One region of the Pseudoalteromonas sp. NEC-BIFX-2020_015 genome, then DNA from elsewhere that is predicted to be linked to it. Evidence: predicted binding sites of a transcription regulator. Region 1 holds the regulator's gene; each other region holds the start of a gene.
The links. The regulator sigma-54, encoded in region 1, starts transcription at its own class of promoters, with help from an activator protein. The targets are predictions, from matches to a motif close to GTTGGCACGNNNNTNGNNT.
Positions count from the first base shown of each region.

Region 2: the regulator sigma-54 is predicted to act here: its motif matches at 4,597-4,615, upstream of HH219_RS07925 (flagellar hook-length control protein FliK).
Region 3: the regulator sigma-54 is predicted to act here: its motif matches at 2,179-2,197, upstream of fliE (flagellar hook-basal body complex protein FliE).

Region 1 is NZ_JABCJL010000024.1:23,085-31,095, forward strand. Features, by position in the region: gene HH219_RS16190 (BON domain-containing protein) at 1-300, shown strand, start outside; gene HH219_RS16195 (YqaE/Pmp3 family membrane protein) at 362-520, shown strand; gene mgtE (magnesium transporter) at 1,428-2,786, opposite strand; gene HH219_RS16205 (HPr family phosphocarrier protein) at 2,908-3,180, opposite strand; gene rapZ (RNase adapter RapZ) at 3,195-4,037, opposite strand; gene HH219_RS16215 (PTS sugar transporter subunit IIA) at 4,058-4,510, opposite strand; gene hpf (ribosome hibernation promoting factor) at 4,515-4,802, opposite strand; gene HH219_RS16225 (RNA polymerase factor sigma-54) at 4,832-6,328, opposite strand; gene lptB (LPS export ABC transporter ATP-binding protein) at 6,395-7,120, opposite strand; gene lptA (lipopolysaccharide transport periplasmic protein LptA) at 7,117-7,650, opposite strand; gene lptC (LPS export ABC transporter periplasmic protein LptC) at 7,640-8,011, opposite strand, start outside.
Region 2 is NZ_JABCJL010000008.1:68,387-75,338, reverse strand. Features, by position in the region: gene fliN (flagellar motor switch protein FliN) at 1-299, opposite strand, end outside; gene fliM (flagellar motor switch protein FliM) at 318-1,409, opposite strand; gene fliL (flagellar basal body-associated protein FliL) at 1,419-1,943, opposite strand; gene HH219_RS07925 (flagellar hook-length control protein FliK) at 2,035-4,527, opposite strand; gene fliJ (flagellar export protein FliJ) at 4,662-5,108, opposite strand; gene fliI (flagellar protein export ATPase FliI) at 5,108-6,442, opposite strand; gene fliH (flagellar assembly protein FliH) at 6,461-6,952, opposite strand, start outside.
Region 3 is NZ_JABCJL010000008.1:59,078-67,088, reverse strand. Features, by position in the region: gene fliG (flagellar motor switch protein FliG) at 1-79, opposite strand, end outside; gene fliF (flagellar basal-body MS-ring/collar protein FliF) at 72-1,787, opposite strand; gene fliE (flagellar hook-basal body complex protein FliE) at 1,808-2,140, opposite strand; gene HH219_RS07890 (sigma-54 dependent transcriptional regulator) at 2,296-3,741, opposite strand; gene HH219_RS07885 (ATP-binding protein) at 3,738-4,850, opposite strand; gene HH219_RS07880 (DNA-3-methyladenine glycosylase I) at 4,990-5,577, shown strand; gene HH219_RS07875 (sigma-54 dependent transcriptional regulator) at 6,088-7,524, opposite strand; gene HH219_RS07870 (flagellin) at 7,689-8,011, opposite strand, start outside.

The DNA of each region.
Region 1 (8,011 bases):
GGTGTACTGGGCGTAAATAATGAGCTTACCGTTGTAAAAAATGCTGAAATCAAGCACAACGATAACGATAGCGTTGAAAGTGACTTAACTGACGCAAAGATTAGTACTGTTATTACTACACGTTATTTATTCAACTCAGAAGTTGGCGGTACAGATATTGATGTAGATACTGACAAAGGTGTTGTGACACTCAATGGTACAGTAGACTCTGATGCTGAAAAGCAACTTGCGGTTAAAATTGCTAAAAATGCTGAAGATGTACGTGATGTAGTTGATAATTTAACTATTATCGCAGAATAATTTTAGTTAGAAACGCCCAGCTAGGCTGGGCTTTCTACTCTTATAACAAGGAGTGTAAACAATGGATTTAATACGTATTTTATTATCGGTTTTAATTCCGCCTTTAGGTGTGTTTTTACAAGTTGGCCTAGGTGCACAATTTTGGATTAATATTTTATTAACGCTATTAGGTTATTTTCCAGGCCTAATACATGCAATATACATTATTGCGAAACGTTAAATTTATTAGTTAGCGACAAGGAATGAACAGCAAGGACGGTAGCATATTCAAACCATTTCAAAATATGAATTTCTGTATCTTGAGGTTGTTTGGGTATATAAAGCGTAGCAGGAGATCTTTATGGAAAAGGTAGCGCAACACAATCAGGAAGAAAAAACACGCCTCCCAAAAGCGTTATGGACAGCGCAACAGTGGAAGCGAGTTATTTATATGACTCAAGGAATGAACAAATAATCAAGTTGATTAGTTAAGGATAATAAAAACTACAAGGATTGGCTCAGGAGTTAAAAGGATATTTATATTTATACGGACATTTTTGGAACTGCCTATTTAAGGTATGTGTTTGCACAAGGATCAAAAAGGATTTTAGCTAGGATGTTTACATTCAAATTATAAGTGCATGCTATTTACTAATAGAGAGCATGCACTTATGACTCACCAGAATTCTTCAGTATTAACTTACGTCCCAAATTTTAAGAAAATCCGCGCAAGGTAAATCCTGCCTGAGGCCGTGGTTAAATCATAGCAGTTTAAATTTGTGTAGGCGGGTCTTTATGCCGCGCGAATTTTTGGAAAAGATATTCGGTTCTAGGAAAGTAATAGATTCTAAGAAAGTAATAAACTAGTCGGGATATATGCTTTTTCTGTGTTGTTTCAGGCAGTGCGCGAGGTAAACTCCCGCCTACGGCCGTGGTTAAAATCATAGCAGTTTAAATTTGTGTAGGCGGAGCTTTATGCCGCGCGAATTTTTAAAAGATATTTGGTTCTAGGAAAGTAATAGATTCTAGGTAAGTAATAAACTAGGCGGGATATATGCTTTTTCTGTGTTGTTTCAGGCAGTGTGCGAGGTAAGCTCCCGCCTACAGCCATGGTTAAAATCACTGTTTAAATTTGTGTAGGTACGCTCTTAGACGAGCAGCCAGGTTGCGGTTCCTAAGAATGCGAATATGCCGACAATGTCTGTAACGGTTGTCAGTACTACGCTACCAGCAAGGGCGGGATCTATTTTCATTCTTTTCAAGATCAGTGGGATACTTGCACCAGCGATGCCCGCAGCAACTAGATTCATAAACATTGCAAATGCGAGTACGCCACCAAGTTTAAAGTCCCACTGCCAAATTGCGACTACACCTGCTATCAGAATTGACCAAACAATACCGTTAATCGCGCCAATAGCGAGTTCTTTCATAAGTAAGAAACGTTGGTTAGTTTGGTTTATATGACCAACGGCAATACCACGTATTACAAGTGTTAATGTTTGGCTACCCGCAACGCCACCCATTGAAGGCACTATGCCATTCAATACAGCAAGGATAGGTAGGATTGCTAAGGTGTTTTCAAAAAAGCTGGCAACAATAGCTGCCATAAGTGCTGTTAATAAGTTAACTCCCAGCCAAATAGAGCGTTTTTTAGAGCTTTTTAATACGGGGGCAAAGGTGTCTTCTTCATCATCAAGACCCGCCAAGCTTAATAGGCTATGCTCGGCGTCTTCTCGGATAACGTCAACGATATCATCGATTGTAATACGACCAAGTAGATGGTCGTTATCATCAACAACAGGTGCTGATATCCAGTTATGGCGCTCAAATAGTTGGGCTACTTCCGTTTCATCCATTGAAATAGGAATGGACTCACAATCTTCATCCATAAAATCACGAATGATCTTATCCGGCGAATTAGTCAATAATGTGGTTAGTGACATAGCACCTATAAAGCAGTTGTTTTTATCAACGACATAAAGGTCATCGGTGCCCTCTGGTAGTTCACCTCTTAAGCGTAAATAACGAAGTACCACGTCGATAGTGACATCTGGACGAATGGTTACGGTATCTGTATTCATCAGCGCACCAGCAGAGCGCTCTTGATATGAAAGAGCTTGCGTTGCGCGTTCTCTGTCTTGGCTATCCATTGCGCTAACAACGTCTTGATAAACAGTGTCAGGCAGGCTCCTTAGCACTTCACCTAAATCATCATGCCCCATGTCTTCAGTGGCCGCAGCAATATGCTCCGGTTCCATTTGGGCGATAATACCTAAACGAACATCTTCTGAGAGTTCTTCGAGTACGTCACCTTGAACATCAGGGTCAACTAGTTGCCATAGTTGGGTACGAGTTTTATGGGGGGATGACTCAAGCAGTAATGCGGTGTCACATGGAGCTGTTTTTGCCAACATACGCCTAACTTGAACAAACTGACCACTGTTAAGTGACTTAGTCACTTGTTTTAGTTGTTGTAGTGGGTAATCTTGTTCAAAAGCTTCAGGCATTGGCGTCCTTAAATAATTAATACACTTTTAGGGTAGGGTAGACTTCGATAATTAAGCAGGCTGATTGTTATAACCAACATGCTTATTCAGTTTATCGCAATTTGTAAAGCGATACTACGAGCTATTCTTGCTCGTTAAATTTCTGTGCAATAAGTTGCCCTATTGCCGCTAGTGCGGGTTCTGCATCGGGGCCTTCGCACACTACTTTTACTTCTTTTCCTTGGCTACTTTCAAGTAACATTAAGCCTAATACGCTATCTCCAGCGGCTTTTTTGTTATCTTGATGAAGCGTAATACTGGCATCGAACTGCACGGCTAGTTGCGCTAATACACTGGCTGCACGGGCGTGTAAACCAAGCTTATTTTCTATTAAAAATGTATCTTCTAAACGCATTGGTTTCTCTTCGTTTATTCTTGTTCGCGATGGCGAATCTTCACATTACTATGGCTCATTGCAAAGCTTTCGCCAATGGTTTGTGCTAAATACACTGAACGATGTTGTCCACCGGTACAGCCGATTGCAATTGTTAAGTAGCTACGATTATTGCGTTCAAGGTGTGGTAACCATGTTTGCATAAAAGTTTGAATTTGCCATGTGAATTTTTGCACTATGCTGTGACTCGCTAAATAATCTTTTACCGGTTGATCAAGCCCTGTTAGTGGCTTTAATTCAGGTTCCCAGTGTGGGTTTGGTAAAAAGCGCGCATCAAATACATAATCAGCTCCCTTAGGAATGCCATGCTTAAAACCAAATGACTCAAATGTAATGATCAGTTTTTTATCTTTTTTGCCTAAGATTTTTTCGCGAATTGATTCAGCCAGCTGGTGGACACTTAAATCGGTTGTATCAAGAATAAAGTCGGCGCGGGTAATGAGTACATCTAATAGCACTTTTTCTTGTTTAATGGCTAAATCAAGTGGCAGTGAATCTAAAGAAAGTGGGTGTAAACGGCGTGTTTCAGAAAAGCGCTTAATGAGCGTTTGGTCGTCACTGTCTAGATAAAATAGAGTTGGGTTTGCAAACCCCGGAAGATACTCAAGAATATCATTAAACTCTTGCTGTTCTTTGGGTAAGTTACGCACATCAATACTGACGGCAATCTTATCGTAGTTATCAGATACACTGCGTACTAACGACGGTAATAAGTTTACAGGGATATTATCAACACAATAATAGCCAAGGTCTTCTAATACACGCAAAGCGACAGATTTACCTGACCCTGAGCGCCCACTGATGATAATTAATTCCATGTAAACTCTCCTTCTTTTAACTACGACTGTTCAACAATGACTTGATATAGATCTTGGTCTGTTTTTGCGCTACGTATTTGTTTACAAAACTCTTTGTCGTTGAGTTTATCAGCAATTGTAGCTAACGTCTTTAAATGAAGTTCACTGTCACCATCAGGTACGATGAGTGCAACAAAAATATCGACGGGGCGATTATCAATGGCATCAAAATTGATTGGTTGTTCGCTTACTAAAATTAAAGCGAGTGGTTCTTGTGCGCCACTCATGCGACCATGCGGGATCGCGATACCACGGCCAATACCTGTACTACCTAATTTTTCTCTATTTAATAGAGCACTCAATATGTCTTGTTGTGATAAGTGAGGAAGCCGTTCATGAGCCAATTGGCTGATAAATTCGAGGATACGTTTTTTGCTATTAAAAAGGACCGCAGCTTTACTGCAGTCCTGACAAGTAAGTGAACTTAGTTTCATAGTGTTAGTGTCGAGCGTGCTTCTCTTTGTGTTTGATAACTTGACGGTCGAGTTTATCGATGAGCCCGTCAATCGCGGCATACATGTCCTGGTGCTGCGTTGAGGCAAATAGCTCTGCGCCACTGACATGTAATGTTGCTTCTGCTTTTTGGTTGAGCTTTTCTACGTCAAGAATAACATGGACATTGTTGATGTGATCAAAATGCCTCTCAAGCTTCGCAAACTTATTGTTTACATAGTCTCTTAATGAATCAGTAATTTCTACGTGACGACCAGTTAAATTTAGTTGCATAAGCATTTTCCTTCTTGTGGTTTTACGCCTTAAATCAAGCTTTTACGTTGATTTGACGGTGGAATAGCTAGCGATTCACGGTACTTTGCTATTGTTCGTCTAGCTACTTTGATACCTTGCTCTGCCAATATATCTGCAATTTTACTATCACTCAATGGTTTAGCTGAGTTTTCTGCTGCAATCAATTTTTTTATGAGTGCACGAATTGCTGTCGATGAGCATTCTCCGCCATTTTCGGTACTGACATGGCTTGAGAAAAAATACTTTAACTCAAAAATACCACGTGGTGTATGCATGTACTTCTGGGTTGTTACCCGGGAGATTGTTGATTCATGCATTTCAACCATTTCAGCAACATCGTTTAATACCATAGGTCGCATAGCCTCGGGGCCATGCTCAAAAAAACCTTGCTGCTGTTTAACAATGCAGTTCGTTACTTTGAGTAATGTGTCATTACGACTTTCTAGGCTTTTTATAAACCATTTAGCTTCTTGTAAATGAGAGCGAATAAATTGGCTGTCAGTGCTCGATTTTACAGAGCGCGACATCGCCGCATATTGGCTGTTAACTCTAATTTTTGGCATGCTATCAGGGTTGAGCTCTACCACCCAGCGGCCTTTAATTTTTTTCACTGACACGTCGGGAATAACGTACTCTGACTCTTCTCGAACTATGGTATCCGCAGGCTTTGGATTAAGGCTGTGGATGAGTGTCATTACTTCTTTTAGTTCATCTTCCTTTAGCTTAGTCTTTTTCATCAAAGTACGATAGTCGCGACTAGCTAATAAATCGATATGATCAGTTAAAATCATTTTTGTTTCGCTAATCCAAGGCGTTGCAGGATCAAATTGATTTAGCTGAATACATAAACATTCAGGTAGGCTGCGTGCAGCAATACCGACCGGATCAAATAACTGAATACGCTTTAATACCGCTTGAACTTCATCAAGTTCAATTTCTTCTTCGTTATTACCTTTGTTTAGGCTTTCAGCAATGTCTTCACAGCTTAATGTAAGAATACCTGAGTCATCAACCGCTTCGACAATGGCTATCGCGATAGCTTCGTCAGTCGGACTAAAATGTGTCAGCTGTAGTTGCCACATAAGGTGATCGTGGAGGGTTTCAGATGAAGCGCCTTGATAAATAGATTCATCTTCAGGCATTGGCCCTGATGAAGAGCTTGGTGCGGCGCTCATGTATTCATCCCATGTAACATCCATCGCCATTTCGTCGCTTACGGTATCTTTTGCTAGCGCTTCACTGCTTTCTTGTTCGTATTCACTTGGCGTGTCATCAGCAGAGGCACTGACAGTTTGATCATCAGTATCTTGTTTTTGTTCGTTCTTACCACCTGATTCATCACCAAAGTCATTTTCATCGACCTCAAGTAATGGATTGCTATCTAGTGCTTCTTGGATCTCTTGTTGAAGATCTAATGTGCTCAACTGCAACAAACGAATAGCTTGTTGTAGTTGTGGTGTCATTGTAAGTTGCTGGCCCATGCGCAGCTGGAGTGATTGCCTCATGTATCTCTAACAATCCTTTTATTGTTGTCATAATTAAGTCTAGCAGAACCTTAGCCGGGCGTGGCTTTATAGCCTAAATTGCTCACCCAAATAAACGTCGCGGACTGTTTGGTCGGCAAGTACATGCTCAGGAGTGCCTGATGCAATTAACTCCCCATGAGAAACTATGTAGGCTTTTTCACAAACATCAAGGGTTTCTCGTACATTGTGGTCGGTAATAAGTACGCCTATCCCACGGTTTTTAAGATGTTCAATAATCTTCTTTATATCTAACACCGAAATAGGATCAACGCCAGCAAAAGGCTCATCTAACAGGATAAATTTAGGGTTTGCGGCTAAAGCGCGAGCAATTTCAACGCGACGGCGTTCACCACCAGATAATGCCATACCTTGACTATCACGGATGTGCTGAATGCTAAATTCATCAAGTAAGCCATCAAGCGCTTCTTCACGAGCTTGTTTATTTAGCTCTTTACGGGTTTCGAGTATCGCCATCAGGTTTTGGTAAACGGTCAGTTTGCGAAATATCGAAGATTCTTGCGGTAAATAGCCAATCCCTAAACGTGCACGGCTGTGCATTGGCAATAAGGTGATGTCGTTATCATCTATGCTTATTTGACCTTTGTCGCTTGGCACTAATCCTACAATCATGTAAAAAGTGGTGGTTTTGCCTGCGCCATTAGGGCCAAGTAAGCCAACAATGCTGCCAGCGCTGACTTCTAAGCCTACATTTTTTACTACTTGGCGGCCTTTATAACTTTTTGCTAAAAACTCAGCTTTTAATGTGCTCATGGCTGACCTTTTTCGTTATCTTTTTTAGTGTTTACTGGGACTAATATTGTATGCACTCGTTCGTCTGAATTTTCATCTTTTTCAGCGCTAATTAATTGTTGGTCCATGTCGTATGTAATACTTTTGGCATTAATCTTTTGACCTGCTTGAGTGACTTGGGCGTTACCGATTAAAGTTAAATAGCGTTTATCAACATCGTAACGAACCTCATTGGCGCTGGCGCTCATAATTGTGCCATCTGTTTGTTTTTCTTCAAAGTATGCAGGGCTTCCAGTGGCAACAAGCAGCTGCTTATTATCACCTAAATCTTCACGTTTGTGCACTTCTAGGTGATCAGCTGTGATACGACGATTACCATGGATTATCTCTACGTTTTTTTCAAAAATACCGACATTTTTTTTCAGCTGTGCAAGCTGTTTATCAGCGCTTATCGATACTTGTTCTGCAAGTGGAAGAGTACCTTCAGCAAAGCTTGAAAGGGCAATGAACAAGCTAGGTATTACAAGTAAGTGAGCAAATTTATTGGTCATAATATATGGTTCGCGTATGGTTAATAAGTTCTACCACTTCGGCTTTTAAGTCGGCTCTAAGGCCGCGTCCGGTGGTCTTTAAATTTGGTCCGATTAATTCAACAGGCTGTTCTGAACTCATGGTTTGTTGTTCAATATCAACCAAGATATTATCGGCATTAATATGCTTAATCATTGCGTTGTTTGTGAGATTTTTAGCAACAACATTGCCTTCTAAAATCAACTGGTTATTTTCATATAATGTGGCTTCTTGCGCATTGATTTGCCACGTTTGCTGTTGATTATATAAAGTAAAAATAGGCTTTTCAAAGTAAGTAAATCCTAACTGCTGATAAAGTTCCATTTTTGCTGCGGTTACTTT
Region 2 (6,952 bases), on a different contig from region 1:
GTACCATTAACGAGTACATCTAATGGTTCACCCGCAACGCGATCTAGTTCAACAACCGAGCCTTGGTTTAGCTGAAGTAAATTACGAATATTAATTTTAGATCGCCCAACTTCCATTGAAATTGTAACGGGTATATCTAAAATAGTATCAAGCTTGCGCTTTTCATCGCTGCTCATTTCATGCTTAGCATCACTTAACTCATCAAGTTCAGCAAGTTGTGCATCGCCGCTATCATCGGTGCCTTCTGCTTCAGCTAACGCAGCAGCCCACTCATCCATTGTATCTTGGTCATCGCTCATACATTTAACCCTATTTCTTTACCAGTCTAAATCTACACCATCTGAAAGGTGTAAGTCATCTTCTAGTTCTGCTAATTCTGCATCTGAATCAAGTTTTTTGCCACCTTTAGTAAAGACGTGCAGTTCTGATTTAACTGATTCAGGACGTTTAATTTTTTCACTGATTTGTAAAGCTACATTATCGCGAGAGCGACCCATTTTCGCCCTATAGGTAGGTAAGTCTTCAACAAATACAGTAATATGTTCAGGCATTTCAACTGGAATTATATCGCCAGCTTTAAGTTCCATAATTTGCGCTAAAGTTAAATCAACTTCAAGTAGTTGCGTTGACATTTCAACTTCTACATCCATTATTTCATCGCGCAGCGCCTTACTCCAGCGAAGATCTGTATCTTCTGTATCTGATTGCACACCGGCATCGAGTAGTTCACGAATAGGTTCAAGCATGGAATATGGAAGTGCAATATGAAAATCCCCGCCGCCGCCATCTAATTCAATGTGGAATGAGCTTATTACCACCACTTCTGTGGGGCTCACAATATTCGCCATAGCAGGGTTTACTTCTGAATCAAGATATTCAAATGAGACATCCATAACCGGCGCCCATGCTTCTTTATAATCTTCAAAGATTATTTTTAGTAGCATTTGCACAATACGTCGTTCGGTGGGAGTAAATTCACGGCCTTCTATTTTTGCATGGTAACGGCCGTCACCACCAAAGAAGTTATCCACTAAAATAAATACTAACCGTGCCTCCATGGTGATCAATCCAGTCCCTTTTAGAGGACGAAAACGCACCATGTTCAAACTTGTTGGCACAAATAAAGTGTGGATATATTCACCAAACTTTATCATTTGCACGCCATTTATGGATACTTCTGCCGTACGTCGCATCATATTAAATAAACTGATCCGCATATGGCGAGCAAAGCGCTCGTTAACAATTTCCAACGTTGGCATGCGGCCACGAACAATACGGTCTTGTGAGGAGAAATCATATTGGAGTGTATTACCACTACCATCTTCACCATCTTGTATATCTTCCTCTTCAACATCATCAACACCATGTAAGAGGGCATCAATTTCGTCTTGGGATAATAAATCGCTCACGCTGACCCCTTATTGCATCACAAAGCCGGTGAATAATACCCGCTCAATAACTTTGCTTCCTTCAACATCAGTGAGCGCCGCTTGCACCTTATCAAGGGCAGCAACGCGAAGCGTTTCTTTACCTTCGCTCGTTCCTAACTCATCAGCTGTAGTGGTTGAAAGTACACCCAAAAGTGTACTTTCAATTAAGGGTATATGTTTTTTAGCTGTTTCTTCATTTACATCACCACGTACTAATAATTGTACTTTTATTTGCACTATGCGGTCTCTGCTAGCTCCTGGGACGTTAAATACAAATGGTCGTGGCATTGCAACATATAAAGCACTGCCAACAGAAGCCCCCGATGTTGAACTTTCAGCTTCTTGAGTTGTAACCGTTTCTTCAGCTAATGTTTCTTCTGGTGAATCAGAGCCAGACATTAAGAAAAATCCAACGGCACCACCGATAACAAGCACTGCAGCAGCAATAATAATTATTAGCTTTTTCTTACTCTTACCGCCATCTTCAATTTCTAAATTTGCTTCTTCTGCCATGATGGTTTCCTCTATGCCTTAATAATGGGCATATTACGAGTATCGTATGCCCATCAAGTTATTTATTCTTATGCTTTTATAATAGCAGGTGTTAGGCGTAGTAATCTATTGATGATGTCGATTGTTGTCCTGACATTCTCGTATTTTGCTCAGCTAATGTACTTTCACTCTCATTTTTCTGCTGATTATTTGCATGCTGACTACTTTGCGATTGCTCATCCGCTCCAGATCCATTTTGGCTATTACCTTGCTCAATACTGCTTTCACCTAATTCAATACCTTGTTGAGCTAACATTTCTCGTAATTTTGGCATTGATTGTTCGAGTGCTTCTTTAGCTTGTTGATTCTGTACTACAAAGTTAATTTGTGCTTGCTCTGCGTCGCTGCGAATACGTATTTGCATGCTACCCATTTCTGGTGGATCAAGGCGAATCTCAGCTTCTTTATTATTGATACTTAATAAGGCACTCACTCGCTCTTGCAATAATTTTGCGGCATCACTTTTCACTATGTTTAATGCTTGGAGTAATGTTGGATCCAAGTTCACTTGTTTTGTTTGCGACGTTGGGCTTGCCTGTTGAGCTTGTAAAACCTGCATATCTGTAATTTCTTGCTGATAACGCTGCTCACTACTTTCAGCTATTGGCGCTGCAAGTGTTGCGACCTGCCCTGTAATTTGTCCAAATAACTGATTGATACGCCCTACTGCTGACTCTCGCGGTAAAACCTGTTCTTTGTTATGACTTTCAAGCAATGCATCTTTTATCACTGCTTGTTGCGTCTCTGATTTTACTACGGCCTCTTGTGTAACTGACTTAATCAATGCCTCTTGCGAAGTCTGAGCTTTGCTAGTCTCTGGACTTGTTACAATGCTTGCAGCTGTACTATTTAAAACTTGAGCACTTTGGGGGGGGATCACTTTTTCTGATTTTTGAGTGTCCGCGGCCACGTGCAATTGATCAAGTTTATCAATAACCGCCGTCACATTATTTAATGCCGCGCCTTTTGGCTGTGCCGTTGCTAAAAACTGTTGTAATTGAGTCCTCAAGGCCTGCTTATCAGCATTATTTAACTGTCCAATCGCAACATCAACCTCTTTACTTACTTTTTCTGATTGCGACATTAATAATGGTTTTTCAACTGTATTTTGAGCTACTTTTTCATTTTTGTTTACTAACTCAGTAATATATTGTTTAAAGGTATCAAGTTTAGCCGGCGTCACCCCCTCCTCAACTATCACAGCAGCTTGACTCTGAAGGGTTTTACGCTGTTCATCTGTTAGATTAGCTAATACAGGGTTACTTTTTATCTCTGTCGCTGACTGGCTATTAAGTAGTGCTTTACTTGCTTTTTCTATCTCAATATCACTTGGTAATATATTTGCTGCCTTATCCGCTATAGCTGCTTCCTTAACTAAATGCTGTGAAGATGATGCCACCTGACTTTTAATTTCTTGCGCTGTATTTGTAAGATTGTTGCTAGTCATTACGCGTTTATCTAGGTTATCTGTAGATGTGTTATTTAGTCTATCCGCTGCGTTATTATCTTTATTAGGCACTTCAACTTTATTAGGCACTTCAACTTTCTGTGTTTTATCGCTTTGTAATATAGAAGCTGTCTGTGTCGCTTTATTTTCGGATACTAATGACGCTGTACTTTGTAACTTATCAAGAGGTATAGGCTTAGCATCTTCCTTAAGCACCACATCATCTTTACTTACAGGGTTCTTAGTATCGAGTTGATTCGATGTATATACTTTACCTTGCTCAATCAACATACTTTTTTCAGTATGTTGTTTAGATTCATTACTTAAAGGTATACCAACCGCTTTTTCATCTGAGCCACTTTTAATAATTCTTCTTTCAATACTTACTGTTTGAACTATTTGACTAACTGACGTAGTCGTTTGTTGCTCTCCTTTTTCTATTGACGATGTCGCATTCAACATACTTTGCACGGGATGAGTGGCTGAGTCTTGTGATAATGTATCTACACTTTTAACCTCATCAATAAAGGGCTCAATAGGTATTATTGGTGTAACTGAATCACCTGAGTTTATATTTGATTTTACATCTAACTGTTTATCTATTGCTTCTGAGATGACAGTTCTCTCACTCACTACTGCCAATTTATGACTTTGTAATTCATTGATATCGTCAACTGTTGGTGGGTCAATAATTGGTATTGTACTATCAATTGGCCGAGGTGACTTTGTATATGAAATTGAAGTATCAAACTTTTCAGGTGCCTTGTAATCTAGTAAATCACCGAGTGTATTTGTTATTTTTGGAGTATTAACTCGTGTATCGATATTATTAGCGGCGTTGATATGTGCAAGCATATCATCACCTGAGTTCGTTAACTCACCGTCACTTTCAAGTGGTTCTAGTTTATTTTTTTTATCCGATACATCTGCATGCTCTTTAATTTTTTTATCCGATACGTCAGTATTATCACTTGCATTTTGCAAAAGACTAAAAAAATCACTTGCTGTACTTTGCGGATCTTTGGCTTCACTGCCCTTTTTAGTTAGCTGGACATCTTGTTCAGTTGAAATGAGTACTGATAGATCACTAATCGCCATAATTCACCTACATAATAAGTGGCAACTTGCCGCCGCAGCTTGCCAGAATAAATACTTCACTGATAAATAAAGCAAGTTATGTGCCTAAGGTAAAAAAAGCAGAAAATAACTTAGCCTCACTATTACTGCACTCGTTATAAAGCGCGGCGCCTTTGATAAAATTGATTTGACGAAAATTCATCTAACATTTTCTGTTCATTTTTTTGAGCAATAACATTTGCTTTAAGTTGCTGTTTTTCTATTAATTTAGCTACTGCCTTAGCTTTAATTTGTTGCTTTAACCATAAGCTTTGTCGCTGTGATACAACCTGTTTTGCTGTATTTACAGTATTTGCTTGTTGGCGTATTGCTTCTTCTATTTTTGCGATAAAGGCATGATACTGACTAAAACCAGCACTGCTTAAACCTGACTGACCTTTTAAGTGAAGTTGTTGCGTATACTCCAACCGAAAGTCATTCAAACCTTGCAGCTTTTGTTGATTACTTTGCAGATGTTGCTGCGCCTGCAGATAATTCATCCTTAGTGATTCTTCTTTCTCAGTTTCTAGTCTAAGCACTAAATCAAGTTTATTTTTCGTCATTATGCTTGTCCTAATAATTGAGCCAGCCCTTGCAGACCTTCGTCATAGCTGATCACATCTTTCATGCCTTGTTGCAAAAAAGCGTTTACTCTTGGCATCATATTAATAGCTTGATCGAGCATCTGGTCCGTACCTTTTTGATATGCTCCTAAAGTGATCATATCTTTATTCTGTTGATACATAGAATAAACTTGTTTAAGTACTCGAGCTTGCTGCATATGTGGCTCAGACACAACTTGTGGCATCACCCGTGAAATCGATTTTTCAATATCAATGGCAGGATAATGGCCACTGTCAGCGAGCTCTCGCGATAGTACGATATGCCCATCTAAAATCGCGCGCGCAGCATCCGCAATAGGATCTTGCATATCATCGCCTTCACTCAGCACAGTAAAAAATGCAGTGATAGAACCCTGCCCTTCGCCACCATTACCAGCGCGCTCAACCAAGGCTGGCAGTTTCGCAAATACTGATGGTGGGTACCCCTTTGTGGCAGGCGGCTCACCAACCGCTAACGCTATTTCACGCTGAGCCATTGCATAACGCGTAACAGAATCAAGTAATAGCAAAACATTTAACCCTTGGTCGCGAAAATACTCCGCGATTGTGACGGCACTTTCGCACCCTTTTAGACGCATTAAAGGTGACGAGTCGGCTGGCGCTGCAACCACAACTGAGCGCTTTCGTCCCTCGACGCCTAAAATTTCCTCAATAAATTCTTTAACTTCTCGTCCACGCTCACCAACTAAACCAACCACAATCACATCAGCCTCAGACCCTCTGGTCATCATCCCTAGTAATACTGATTTACCGACACCAGAACCTGCAAACAAGCCCATTCGCTGGCCTTGCCCTACTGTAATAATTGAATTTATGGCACGCACCCCCACATCCATCGGTTGACTGATAGGTCTGCGAGATAAAGGGTTTATCGAATTTTGTGCAAATTTAAGATGATGTTCAGCATTGATCGGACCAAGTCCATCTAATGGGCGGCCTAATCCATCAACAACGCGCCCAAGTAGACACATACCAACTGGAAGTCCGGTTTCATTAACTTGAGGTATTACTCGTGCGCCAGGTAGCACCCCTGAGATGTGATCATTAGGCATGAGATACAATGTTTGGTCGTTAAAACCCACAATTTCTGCATCAACAAAACCATGCATGGTTTCAATTTTACACTGGCTACCTACTGGCGCGCGCAAGCCTTTTGCTTCTAAAGTTAAACCAACAACACGCGTTAAAATACCTGCGACCGCAGGGACTGGTACGTGAATATGCTTTTGATATTTTTGTAAACGTTCACTTAAAGGGCGCGATTGACTACTCATAGCAAGCCAGTAATATACTTAGATACCACTACTATGCAAAAAGCTATCCAACGTTTCTTTGACGCGGGTTTTGACTGTCATATCAATTGATGATTGTGCTGTTTTAACTTGGCAACCACCACGTTCTAAAGTGGGCTCTGGTATTAGTTGCCAACCACTCACTGCCAATGCCTCTTCTGTGTAACTATTTTTAATAAGCTCTATGTCTTCTGGGTTTAAATGAATACGTATATTCGGTTGCTCTGTACCCAGTGCATCTATGCATTGCTTTAAACTATGAAGAACAATATCTGGTGACGTTTTTATTTCTTGATAAATAAGCGCTTGTGCAAGCATTACTGCTAGTTGCACAAGCTGTTTTTCAGCTGCATCATCTACTTTAGCTAATGGTTCGCTCAAACTATCTAGTAGACTTCGCAAGCTTGTTAATTGCTCTTCAATTAATGGCTTTACTTCCTCTTGACCTTGAGTTTTACCTAACTCTACGCCTTCTTTGTAACCTGCTTCTTT
Region 3 (8,011 bases), on a different contig from region 1:
CGGCTTTATCTACACCGTCTAATTTATCAACATCAAACGCTGTTGGTAGTTGTTTTTGTTCTTGGTCTTGATCAGTCATCTTCTGTTAACCACGCTTTCACAACTTGTGAGGAGAGTTCAGGTTCATTAGCTACAAGGGCACGTACAGCTTTGAGCAAGTCCTCGTCGCCATGTAGGTCTGGTAACTGTAGTGTACCATCACTTGAGAAGCCAACCGAAGCAGAATCAAAATCTTTATTTAGCATATCCAGCGTATTGTCTCCAATATCTACACCTGAACTAAGTGCGTCATCGTCATACTCTTCAAGCGTATCATCTGGGTAGATTAAGCGTTTAAGCATTGGTTTAACAACGGCCATTATAAGCACAACAATGACTAAGAAACCGAGCACTAAACGAACGATCTTCATAAACCAGCTTTGCTCCCAAATTGGTACTTCAATCGCTAACCCCATTTCCTCTCGAACAAAAGGAACGGTCACAACTTCAAGCGCATCACCTCGTTGTAAATCAAAACCTACACCACCTTGCAATAAACGACGAATATTTGACAGCGCTTCGATTGAGCGAGGCACCATGGTCGTTTCACCATTTTCCCCTGCTGTTGCTAAGTAATCTACCGCAACAGAAACACTGATACGACGTATCACACCTGTTTGCTGACGCTTATGAGAAATTGTGGTATCTAATTCGTAATTTCTTGTGGCTTCTTTATGACTACGACTTGGTGAAGTACCTGAGCCAGCTCCGCCTTGACCTGCTACTTCTGGTATGTCTGAATTTGCAGGAGGTTGGTTTGACAAAGCACCAGGTATGCCGATTGCAAGACCACCGATGTTACTTTCTTCAAATGTTGTTTCACTTCTCACTGCCGGTAAATCAGGATTATAACGTTTTTGGGTTTCTTCAATTGAACTGAAATCCATGCTTAAATCTACTTGCGCAGTATAATTGCCCAAGCCCAGTACCGGAATTAGAATACTATCAATTTTTTCGAGGTATTCCTGCTCACGTTTGCGCTCTACTTCATATTCTTTACGTGAGCGTGACGCAAGTGAACTTTGTGAACCAGAATTTAATAATCGACCATTTTGATCTGTAACTGTAACTCGTGCAGGTTCCAAGCCTTGAACCGCTGAACCTATAATATCAACAATAGAATCAACTTCTTCACTACTAAGCATACGTCCACGCTTAAGTGTTAGCACAACGGTTGCTGATGGTTTTTTCTCACGACGAGCAAACACATTTTCTTTTGGGATGGCTAGTAATACTTTGGCGCGGGTAACATTTTTTAGTTCTTCAATAGTTCGTGCAAGCTGTTGCTCACGACCGTGCTTTAAACGTTCACGCTCTAAACGTTGGCTTACACCAAAACCCATATCTTGCATGATAATATCAGTACCAGAATTTGGGGATTGCTCTAACCCTTCTCGAGTCATTAATAATTTAATGCTTTGATATTCGCCTTCTTCAACAGAAATAACGTTACCATCGAGCTGATATTCAATTTTTTGTGCATCTAAAAAGTCGAGAGTTTGGATAAGCTCTTCTGTTGGCATTTTTCCAAGTGGTCGCATATCTGGTTGTTTTGCCCAAATAATCACAAAAATTGCAATCGCAAGACAAATAGCTAAAGCAATCAGCAGTGTTGCTTGACGTAATATATCAACACCATTAAGAGCACTTAAATAGCCTGACTTTTGTTCTTGTTGCTCTTCACTATCGTTTTGGTCGATACCGCCACCAGCTAAAGCAAGATCTGTTGATTGATTAGATTGCGCCACAATAATTCTCCACTACCTAGTTAAACAGGCATGTTCATGATTTCTTTGTAAGACTCTACAAGCTTATTACGAACCTGAACGGTCGCTTCAAAAGCGACAGATGATTTCTGTGATGCGATCATCACTTCAGCTAACGAAACACTGCGGTCCCCCATTTCTAAGGCCGTCACCTTTTGTTTCGCTTCTTTTTGATGGCCATCGACCGTATTTAACGCGCTAGTAAGTAAATCACCAAATTGTGCTGATGACGTTGGTTGCGCTTCAGTTGGTATGTTATTTACTTGATTACCACGGCTTGTTTCAAGAGCCATGGATTGCATTTCTTGGAATAATGCACTGTTTTCAATTTTCATAATGATCTCTGACGATACAATTTACTTATAACTAGATAAAGCACAAAACGTGCCATAAAATAGTCATTTAAATACAGTTAGTTACAGTTTAATTTAACTTGTCAGAGTTTTGACGGAAGAACGCTCAGTGAGCACTGAGCGTATATTTATAAAAGTTAGGCTGGTAATGCAATACCTAAGTCACGCATTTGCGCCAATTTATAGCGTAATGTTCGCGGACTGATCCCTAAAGTCTCAGCAACATCTTTTCGCTTACCTTGACAGCGAGAAAGCGTTTCTAAAATAATGCGATGTTCTTTATCTTTTAATTCATCTTTGTAGCTGCCAGAGTCCGTACTAAGCAATGGCTCACTGTGTGTTGCTTTTGCTTTAATTGTCGGCACTTGTACGTCGTAATACGCTTCATTACTCAATGAGCTTGCTGTGTCAGCAGGTAATGGATTGCTAGCTAAAGCGGTGGTTAATGGAGCCGTTGTTAGATTTTCGATAAAAATAGCATTTTCATCGATCACATCACCGTGGCGCAGTATTAATGCGCGCTGGATCACATTATCAAGCTCACGCACATTACCAGGCCAAGCGTGTGATAATAATTTATCCTGCGCTGATAGACTAAGTTGTGCCATTGGCTCTTTGCTTTTACTAATATGACGCTCAATTAAATGCTTTGCCAATATAATAATATCACCAGGGCGCTGACAAAGTGGGCGCCACATCAATGGAAACACATTTAAACGGTAATAAAGATCTTCTCTAAATTGATGCTCACTTACGGCCTCTTTTAGGTCACGGTTACTAGTGGCTAATACTCTAACATCCAATTTAATCGTTTTTCGACCACCTAAACGTTCAACTTCACGCTCTTGCAGTACACGTAGTAGCTTAGCTTGCAGGCTTAAATCCATTTCGGTGATTTCATCAAGTAAAATCGTACCACCTTGTGCTTGCTCAAATTTCCCAGGGCAAGCTTGGATTGCACCTGTAAATGCGCCTTTTTCATAACCAAATAAGGTCGCTTCAAGCATATTCTCTGGGATCGCAGCGCAATTAATTGCGACAAAAGGCTGATCTGCACGATCTGATTTATCATGAATAAACCGTGCTAATACTTCTTTACCTGAGCCACTTGGGCCTAACACCATTACACTGGCATCAGATTTAGCAACTTTACAAGCAAGCTCTAATAATTGAATACTGCTCGGATCTGCGACAATTGGGCCATCCGTTTCTTTTTCTGGTTCTGGTAAATAGCGGCTCACCATATTGAGTAACACTTCTGGCGCAAATGGCTTAGCCATATAATCAATCGCACCTAAACGCATTGCCTCAACCGCATCATCGATTGTTGCATATGCTGTCATCATCAATACTGGTAAATCAGGGTGATTTAAATTAATGCTCCGCAATAAATCAAGACCACTCATCGCCCCCATTTGCACATCACTTACGACTAAAGAAAAGCTATCTTTTTTCAATAAAACCATTGCTTGTTCAGCGCTATCAGCCGCAACACAATCAATTCCTGACATTTCTAACGTGTCGATCAAAGCCTCTCGAAGCCCTGCATCATCTTCTACAACTAAAATCGTATTGTTACTCATATGACCTCCACTGACTTTGATTCTGCACAAATAGGCAGCAGCAAGCTAAAGCAAGCACCGCCCTGTGTATTATTAGCAACATCAACTCGCCCTTGGTGAGCAATTGTCACTGAGCTAACCACTGCTAAGCCCAACCCTGTGCCTTGGCTTTTAGTGGTATAAAATGGTTCAAATAACTTATCAGCTTGCGTTAAATCAATACCGGGACCATTATCATTAACACTGATCCGGACAAACTCAGGCTCATCTTCATCACGTTGCGCACTTACGTAAACTTTCGCGCCAGCACCAATAACTTGGATACTATTATGGACAAGGTTTTGAATAGCACTCGCCAACGCCGTTTTATTACCGACAATTTCAACATCAGGATCCGGTAGGCTAACCTCAAGTTCGCAATTGTTTAGTGCAACCATCGCATCAGCACCCATTTTCACTTCTGTTAATAGCTGCTGCATAGACACCTGCTCTACCACTTGCTGATCGCCGCTTTTTGCAAATAACAGCATATCGTTCACCTGCGTTTCGAGATCTTTTAACCGTGACATTAATTTTGTATGAAAACTGCCTCGAGAGCTTTCAGGTAAACGCTTGGATCCTAAATTAGCGGCATATAACATAGCCGCAGATAATGGTGTACGCACTTGATGAGCTAAAGATGCCACCATTTTACCCAGTGCACTCAAACGTTGCATATGTGCAACTCGTGTTTGTAAACGACGCGTTTCAGTTAAATCTGTCATTAAAATTAACTGTCCAGGCTCTGGTGTCAACGCCGTTATTTCTAATTTAATTAAGCGACCATCTTTGAGTGATACTTCATGACCATCATCCTGCTGAGGTCGAAAAGAGCGCTGGATCACGCTAAACCACTTTTCACCTTCAAGTGGCTCGCCAAGCATATCAATCGCTATTTGATTGGCTTTTGCGATCATGCCTCTGGCATCTAGCACCACAACTCCCGCAGGCATAGTATCAACTAAGTGGCTTAACCAGCTGGCTTGTTGACGCAGCTCACTAAGCTCACCCACATACTCTTCTTGCTGAAGGCATGGGTTATATTGGGTAGCTGTGATAAATTGTGGTTTCAAGACATTAGCTAAGGCCATAATCGATACTCTTATAAATCGTTTCTAACGAGTTAAATGCACGATTCATACCACTATTATTAATGTTTATTTTCATAATGTTAGCTTTAAATTTGCGCGACAAAAAAATGACATCGGTTTTAAAAGAAAGGATTATTCAATGAGTAAAGAAAATGCATGTCGCTGCCCTTGGCTCGATACCAGTAAAGAAGACTATGTTAAATATCACGACGATGAATGGGGCGTGCCACTTTATAATGACCAAAAACTGTTTGAGTTTATTACCCTTGAATCAGCACAAGCAGGATTAAGTTGGTATACAATTTTAAAAAAACGCAGTGGCTATCGTCGTGCTTTTTTAGATTTTGATGTAGAAAAAGTCGCGTTAATGAACGAACACGATATTGAACGATTAATGCTTGATGAAACAATTGTTCGCAACCGGCTAAAAATTGCAGCGACAATAAATAATGCAAAACGTTTTATCGAAATTCAGCAAGAGTTTGGTAGCTTTAGTCACTACCAATGGCAGTTTGTGGGTGGTAAGCCGTTAGTAAGTGATTTAGACAAACTCAGTGACTACCCCGCGATTACCGAGGCATCAACTGCGTTTGCAAAAGATTTAAAAAAACGAGGTTTTAAATTTTTAGGGCCAACCACCGTGTACGCCCATATGCAGGCCTGTGGCATGGTAAACGATCACAGTAATGACTGTTTCCGCAAAGCTGAGATTATTGAGCAATACTAGACGCTAGAGAATATTCTCTTTGTACAAAATAACTTTAAGCTGAGTAAAAAGAGTTTAAAGAAGAAAACCCTAGGACGTGCTTTAGCGCGTTAGGTTAATTTTCAACAAGCAAAACATATGAGAAACAAATTTCCGTCTATGGGGTATATACCCAAGCCACCTCAAGATGCAGACTTCAGCGTTTCACAGGGGCTTAATATCAAGGCGTTACTTTGCAACAATGGCAGTCCCTTTTAAGAAGTAACAACGATGAGAGTAAGCGCCTGTGAAACGCCCAATGGGTTGGTTTAAAAGCGATTTATACTGCGTTATTGATTTTAACAATAGAACCACTATTATTTGCAATCAATGCCTTGCCTAAATCGCTTTTAACTTCAACTGAAACTGCATATTGAGGTGACTTGGGTATAGTAGGCTCAGATTTATCACGCGCTTGTTTACGGTTCGCGATGTAAAATCGCTGCTACTGAGTCGAACTTCAGTTACTAAGAAGATGAAAACTACCCCGAATTAATCTCGTGATAAGTTATATTTTTTCATCTTTTCAACTAAGGTTGTACGGCGTACCCCTAAAATTTCGGCTGCACGTGCTACCACATAATCATAACGCTCTAAGGCCTGAGTGATCAGGCTTATTTCTAATTCTGCCAAATAATCCTTTAACTCAATTCCCTCATTGGGAAGTAAATCAACTGAAGACTGACTAACTTCAACATCAGGTTCATCATCATAATCACTAAAACCTGCGCTAAAGATATCATTAAATGCATCACGTTCCATTAATTCTTCTGGGTACTGTGGTTCGTATGCTTCTACTTCAATATAACGGTATTTGGCTGGTAAATCGGGGATATCAACGACTTTATCAGGGAACATTATGACCATACGTTCCACTAAATTTGCTAGTTCACGAATATTACCTGGCCATGCATGTTCCTTTAAGCTATCAATTGCCCGCTCTGTAAATTTAGCAGTTGTACCACTTTGTTCATTTACACGACGCATTAATTCTTTCAGTAATAATGGGATGTCATCTGCGCGCTCATTAAGCGATGGGTTTTCAATTGGAAAGACATTTAAACGATAATATAAATCTTCGCGAAAGCTCCCTTGCTCAATCATCATCTCAAGGTTTCTATGCGTTGCCGCGATTACGCGAACATCAGCTTGAATTGCCTTAGTGCCACCAACCCTTTCGTAACTTCGCTCTTGTAACACACGCAAAAGCTTCACTTGCATTTGCAGCGGCATATCACCAATTTCATCTAAAAAGAGTGTTCCGCATTGAGCAAGTTCAAAACGCCCTTTACGAGCAGAAATAGCCCCCGTAAACGCCCCTTTTTCATGGCCAAACAATTCACTCTCTAATAACTCGGCAGGTATGGCACCACAATTGACTGGTACAAATGGTCCTGAGTTGCGCTTAGAAAGCAAATGTACATTACGAGCCACAACTTCTTTACCAGTGCCTGACTCACCTAATATAAGTACGTTTGCATCAGTTTTCGCCACTTGCTCAATCAAAAAACGCACATCTTTAACAGCTTCTGTTTCACCGACTAACCCATCAAAGGTTTTATGTGGTTTTGCGTGCTTATGTTCATTTGGCAGCATCCGCTGATACTGTTGGCAATCATGCAGTAATTGAGTAGTCACATCATGAGTAAACGGCTCACAGATAAGGCCGACTACATTAGCAATACTTAGTAATGGTTTAAGTGTTTCGCCAATCAATAAAAAGGGAAGTGTCGGGTATTTTTTAATTACAGCTTCATGCTCAAGGTCATTGAGTGCACCAAGAATAACCATGCACTCTTTTTTATCAAAGCTGGAACATATCTGCTCAAAATTTTGTTCATCAAGTAATTGCACCGCTTCACCAATGAAAGTAAGCGCCGCATTTAAGCCTATCGCACGATTATTATTATTATCTAAAATCAAGATCATTATTGGCGAGCCACAATTACTACAAAAAAGATTGATACATTAAATTGTAAGCGACTTTGGGAGGGATGCAAGCACTAAGCGGCAGTTTTTTGACATCAATGCCAAAAAACAGACGCCTAGTTAACTATAAGTAATACTTAATAATTACTGTTTCAATATAACGGTTATAACAAACCTAAAATAGATTCTGCAGATTGGTTTGCTTGCCCACGAAGTGCAATAGATGCTTGCGCTAAAATATCGTTAGATACCTGCTGAGAAATAGCCTGCGCATAATCGGTATCTTGAATTCGACTTTTACTCGCGGCAATATTTTCATTTTGCTCGCCCAGTCCGCGAATGGTACTTGAAAGCGTATTTTCAAATGCACCAAGCTCTGCACGCTGACTATTAATTTCATCTGCAGCTTGATCACTAATATCAATCGCAGCTTGCGCGCCAGCTTGGGTCGAAATGTCAATACCCGCAACCACGCTAGCAATACTCC